DNA from 2 places in the Lysinibacillus sp. RU7 genome. Region 1 is predicted to be linked to the other one. Evidence: riboswitches for the same ligand, from Rfam matches in the RefSeq annotation. Region 1 holds a riboswitch; the other holds the start of a gene.
The links. Region 1 has a riboswitch for preQ1 ahead of queF (preQ(1) synthase). Riboswitches for the same ligand answer to the same signal wherever they lie in the genome.

Region 1 (3,201 bases):
CAAATAAAGGCATATGTTTTAGCTCTGCCGTATTTATTTTGAACTAAATCTCGGAAAATAAAAGTTGCCCCTACAAAAAGCGTGCCCATTGGGACAATAAACATGCCGAATTGCAACGGTGCAAACTTTGCCGTTACTACGTTCGCAATGACAATGGATAATAAATAAAATAAGATTCGCATTTCTCTATATTCATTCCTTTACAATCTAGTTATTCTGTTCTGCTTCTTTCCAATTTAAATACGTAGTAAGCCCTCTGTTTCGTAGCTTACATGCCGGACATTCCCCGCAACCATCTGCTTGGATGCCGTTATAGCACGTTAACGTTTTAGTACGAACAAATTGTAGTGCGCCCAACTCATCTGCAAGTGCCCATGTTTGCGCCTTATCTAACCACATCAGCGGTGTCTCAATGACAAATGTAGCGTCCATCGATAAATTTAATGTGACATTCAATGATTTGATAAACACATCGCGGCAATCCGGATAACCACTAAAATCTGTTTCGCATACACCTGTGACGATATACTTCGCTCCCACTTGGCTCGCTAACACCCCTGCAAAAGAGAGAAAAAGAAGATTGCGTCCTGGTACAAAAGAAGATGGTAGCTCTCCCTCTTCCCCTTCCTCCACTTCGATTTCCTGTCGTGTTAATGCACTCGGCGCAAGCTGATTAAGGAGCGACATATCCAGTATGTGATGTTTCACGCCTAGTTCCTGTGCGATTTCTTTTGCACATTCGATTTCAAGTGCATGTCGTTGCCCATAATCAAATGTTACCGCCTCTACCTGTGCAAAGCGCTCCATTGCCCAAAATAGACAAGTCGTACTATCTTGCCCACCGCTAAACACAACAACTGCTTTTTCCTGTTTCATATTAAAAACTCCCTTATAAACGAAAAGACAGCATCCTAAGAAAATGCTGTCTCTTCTTAGTTTTTTTAACGAGGGGGGGCTAAAAACCTCTTCTATTTCATTATCGATTATCGATTTTTTCTGGATTTAAATCGTGGTTCATTAAACGATAGTGCGCCATTTCCTCATATTTCGTACCCGGTCTACCGTAGTTACACCAAGGGTCGATCGAAATGCCTCCGCGCGGTGTGAATTTCCCCCATACTTCGATATAGCGTGGGTTTAGCAGTTTAATTAAATCATCCATAATGATATTCACACAATCCTCATGGAAATCGCCATGGTTGCGGAAGCTAAATAAATATAATTTTAATGATTTACTTTCCACAATTTTTTGATCTGGAATGTACGAAATGTACATTGTTGCAAAATCAGGCTGACTTGTAATCGGACATAAGCTTGTAAACTCTGGACAATTAAACTTCACAAAATAATCGCGGTTTGAATGTAAATTATCCACCGACTCTAATACTTCTGGGGCATAATCAAATGAATATTTCGTATTTTTATTTCCTAATAGTGTTAAATCTTTTAATCCTTCCTCGTGGCTACGGCCAGACATAAAAAAACCTCCCTGTATATGTTTCCCAAAACACATCACAAGAGAGGCGGCATTCATCCATATAAACTAAAGCGAACAAATAAAAAAGCCACGTCCGATATGGACATGGCGTAATAAGCATGCTTCCATAGTTTTTTATAGAGGGTATCAGCTATGAACCTCTCCCGTTCAAATGTCGGGAATATTCGTTTCTTTTGATATAATACATAAAACAAAGGAATACGTCAAATATATTTTGAGAATTAAAGCTTTATTGTTATCCGATAGAAGACTCCTGCCTCAAGATATTGTCCGTTCATTCTTTATAAAATAAACAACTGCAATATAGTGATTAAAACTGCACTTGCAAGCGGCACTAGCTTCATCGCATTATAGCCAGATGAGGAGGCATGTATTTGCTCTAGTGGATCTTTTGCAGGTGATGCAAGAAACTCAATAAAGCGTTGCCACCGACTCACTTTGAATTGTGCCAATGATTGCGGTACTTCCACTTTATATTCATCCAATCTTTTTCGTAGTGACGGTTCCTTGTCAAATTCATCCTTCAGCATGGAAATCCTCCTTTAGTTCATCTTTTAAAAACTTAATTGCGTTATGCAATCTTGATTTTACCGTACCAATTGGGATTGATAAAATTTGTGCAACTTCTTCTTGCGGTAAATCGTGATAGTACGTTAGTAAAATGACTCCTCGTTGTTTTTCCGGTAACTTTGCGATTGCTTCTTGCACTGCTAACTTTTCATCTGCTGAAAATTGGCTAGTAGCTGCTGGTACTAAAAACGGAAAAAATGTTTGCCACTTTTTTCGTCTATTTAATTTGTTTACAAGTAGCCGGTAAGCAATTTGAAACAAGTAAGACTTTACAGTTCCCTTTTCTACATCATAGCTATGTAATGTTTTTTGCAATCTTTCAAACGTATCATGAACAATATCCATACTAAGCTGTTCTTCTTGGGTGTAACGAAAAAGGAAGCAATAAAGCGTTTCATATAAATTATGATACAGCATATTAAAGGCTTCTATATCACCTTGTTTGTATGCTTCTATCCATTCTTCATTGCTTTTCATCAAGCCCATCCCCCCAATGAGCTTTTATCGACTTTAATGTAACAGAAACGCGCGTCACAAAATACCCAACTATGACAATCACCCATGCCTGAGACTGATTTGTAAAAAATTGCACATATGGATTGTAAATTGTTTGACCAGCTGTAATTAAGAAATTTAATGCTTGCACGCAAATAATTGTATAAATCGCTAAAATAATTGTTAGTGTATCAAACATATTCCAACGTAAGTAAATAGTTGTTTTCTTGTAATTTATTTTTTTATTTTCACGTACTATATATTTCCTATCATAAGGAATCATTATCGCTAATATAAGTATAATCCATATCCCCATAATGATGAGTGAAATTATCCAACCAATATCCAATTGTATCACCTACCTAAAGCTATAAACTTTTCTAGCAATAAACGCCAATAAAATACTAAATACAGTTAAAATGATAAAATATTGATACTCAGGAAGCCATGTTTCATTTACCATATTTAAATGTAATTGCAAACTGTCATTCAGATAAAGCATTGGATTCCAAAGTAAGAAAATATAATAATTTTGTGGATCTTTTCCTGCAAGAGTTAAAAACATCGACGACATTGTAATGGAAAACATAAACAATATCATAATTGGCATTAGCATGCTTTGAGCCACTTTCCCATTT
Region 2 (3,201 bases), on a different contig from region 1:
CTCAACAGAACCGAATAGAGCTGTAAACATATTGAATCATCTCCTAAGTTATTTATTCGATTACTTCTGCATTCCAAGTATCTTTAATTTTAAGGCCTAAATTGTCTGCAGTTGCTTTATTGATTGCAAGCTTTAAGTTACCTGGATATGTCGCTGGAATCTCGCCAGCTGATTTACCATCTTTTAAAATTTCAGCAGCCTTTTGTCCCGCCTCATAACCGATATCGTAATATTCAAACCCGTAAGCTGCTAATCCGCCACGTGCTACAGAGTCTAGCTCGCCAACGATTAACGGTAATTGATTTGTATTAGCTACATCGATAACTGATTCAAGTGCGTTTACAACCGTGTTATCTGTAATAATGTATAAAGAATCTACTTTACCAAGTAATGATTCTGTCGCTTGCTTTACTTCAGTTGAAGCCGATACTGCTGCTTCAACAAGCGTTAACCCTTGTGCTTCCAATGCAGCTTTTACTTGCTCCACTTGTGCAACAGAGTTTTGCTCACCTGTGTTATATACTGTCCCAACCTTTTTCGCACCTAGCTCCTCTTTTAGGAACTTCACTGTATTAGCGATTGTATCTGGGTGTAAGTCGACAGTACCTGTCACATTGCCACCTGGTGCTTCCATAGAAGCGATTAACTCTGCCCCCACTGCATCTGTTACAGATGTGAAGACAATTGGAATATCAGCTGTTGCTGATTTTGCTGCTTGCGCTGAAGGTGTTGAGTTCGCAAAAATTAAATCTACTCCGTCCCCTACTAACTTTTGTGCAATTGTTACAGTCTGGCTTGTATCACCACTTGCTGAATTGTATTGATACTCTACATCTAGCCCAGCATCTTCAAGTGCTTTTTGGAACCCTTCATATGCCGCATCTAATGATGGATGCTCAACAATTTGTGTCACACCGATTACGTATGTTTCTTCCGGTGCCGCATCACCACCTGATGAACCTGTTGATGCATCCGACGAGCTTGTGTCGTCACTGTTACATGCCGCAAGCATTAATGCTAACGCTGCTGACGATAAAAATGAAAACTTTTTCAAAGTAATAGCCATTTCTGTTATCCCCCTAGAACTATTTATCTATTTGCACTTTGCCGATTCAACTTAGCAAAGTATGAATGTACCGCTATCTTACACTCATATTATCTGACAGTCAATAACATTATGAATTTTCTAAATAATAGAAATCTACTTTCGGATATTTTTACGCTTTAAAGCGCTAAATTGATGAGTTATTTATCATGTAAATATCAAAAATACTTCTAGCAATTTTCTAATAATTAATTGTTGTTATCTAGTATTTAAGTCTAGTTCGATGGGGAAGGCAGACTTAAAAAAGAGACTTTCTTTTACGTGCGGAAAGGGTTCTATTGTTGTGGAATGTACATTTTCTAAATCCCTTTAGAATGAATGCTATTTTCAGTTACATCACGCCCTCCCTTTTAAGAGAATGATTTTATTCACACATGGCGTATAGCATGATCAGCACAAACGCCTAATGAATCATACATCTCAAATATTCTTTACTATTTATCTATTCCGATTTATAAGATATTTGACGATAGCCATCTATTATACTAAAATATTACTTCGTGCTAAGTCGCCGTGGTTCGAAACCATCCCACGTAAAAAAACTAGGAGGAATATAAATATGAAGGTTAAATTTATGGCAACGACAGGGATTATTGCAGCGCTTTATATTGCTGTGACAATGCTCGTTGCACCGTTTGGATTTACAGAAGTGCAGTTCCGTATTTCTGAAATATTCAATCATTTAGTAGCATTTAATCCTCGTTTTTCAATCGGGATTATACTAGGAGTATTTATTTCTAACATGTTTTCACCATTAGGATTGTATGACCTTATTTTCGGTGTTGCACACTCCATCATTACGATTTCAATTTTTGTATTGATTTGTAAATTTGTGAAAAATATTATAGTACGTTTAGTATTAAATACGCTCCTATTTACATTTACAATGTTTATTATTGCCTTCGAATTAAATCTCGCACTAGAGCTACCTTTCTTCTGGACATGGTTAACCGTAGCTGCGGGTGAATTTGTCGTATTGGCAGTAGGTGCACCGATTATGTACCTATTAAATAAGCGTTTAAATTTCAAAAATTTAATTTAAAATTTTTCAATCGAGCGGTGACTGTGCCGCTCGATTTTTTTGTGGATAGCATTCTTGCATATTATTATTTTCTGAAAATATTGACTTATTATTATTTTCCCCGTACAATGACAGTAGTTATATTGTTCGGGTTGGTTGAAGATTATGGGTAGCTGTAATCGCCATACGAGCAGAGTGAAGAATAGCTGAGCAAATTGATGAATAAGAAGAGTAGCAAGCAGCAAAATGTTTAGAGAGCACGTGGTTGGTGGGAACGTGTCATTTTCACTTGTGAATGGGCCTTATGAGAGTCGCTAGCATAAGTTGGCGAACGGGATATCTCACGTTAAGAGATTCGAGATGGGAGCTTTTTAGCTTCAACTTGAGGTGGCAACGCGGTTTATATCGTCCTCTACAAAAAGTATTTATGCTTTTTGTAGAGGACTTTTTTATTTTACAAGAGTGGAGTGAGGATGTTGATTAAACACACATTACGTACGACGATTAAAAGAGTAAATGGCGATTGTTTAACACCTGTATTAATTTTCAATCGCCTACAAGGGACACGAAAATTTTTATTGGAAAGTTCAGCGAAGCACGAAACGACAGGACGCTATTCATTTATCGGGGCGAACCCACGCAAAACATACACAGGATCAAATACAACATTAACAGAAAATTCGCATCTAACAGGACAGTCTTACAGCTACGAAGGGGATTTAGTGCGTTCATTAAAGCAGGTCATGCCACGTGTTTCGAATCACACAGAATATCCATTCACAGGCGGGGCAATCGGTTATATTCGCTTCAACCGTGAACAAAGCACGATTCCAGCTGTCAATTTCCATGTATATGACACCATTGTAATTTTTGATCATGTAACAGATGAATTCACAATCGTCCATACAAACATCGATGCAGAAATAAAAGAGCCCAATATCGACGACATCATTGACCAAATTTTAAACGGAACAGCAATCTCGCAAACTGAATTTTCAATGGGTGAATTCACAGAACAAACGACACTAGCCCAATTTGAAGCACAAGTAAAAAAGGCACAAGACGTGATGGTAGA

Region 2: linked by a shared signal. The riboswitch ahead of AC3II9_RS02770 (QueT transporter family protein) and the one ahead of queF (preQ(1) synthase) in region 1 are both predicted to bind preQ1.

The regions. Positions count from the first base shown of each region.
Region 1 covers NZ_JBYQFK010000021.1:33,100-36,300, reverse strand. The annotation lists gene AC3II9_RS15160 (VUT family protein) at 1-182, opposite strand, end outside; gene queC (7-cyano-7-deazaguanine synthase QueC) at 208-921, opposite strand; gene queF (preQ(1) synthase) at 977-1,477, opposite strand; PreQ1 riboswitch class I at 1,599-1,645, opposite strand; gene AC3II9_RS15145 (hypothetical protein) at 1,780-2,028, opposite strand; gene AC3II9_RS15140 (RNA polymerase sigma factor) at 2,015-2,554, opposite strand; gene AC3II9_RS15135 (group-specific protein) at 2,532-2,921, opposite strand; gene AC3II9_RS15130 (ABC transporter permease) at 2,922-3,201, opposite strand, start outside.
Region 2 covers NZ_JBYQFK010000002.1:257,662-260,862, forward strand. The annotation lists gene AC3II9_RS02760 (ABC transporter permease) at 1-30, opposite strand, end outside; gene AC3II9_RS02765 (ABC transporter substrate-binding protein) at 53-1,066, opposite strand; PreQ1 riboswitch class I at 1,613-1,657, shown strand; gene AC3II9_RS02770 (QueT transporter family protein) at 1,665-2,147, shown strand; T-box leader at 2,336-2,542, shown strand; gene AC3II9_RS02775 (chorismate-binding protein) at 2,600-3,201, shown strand, end outside.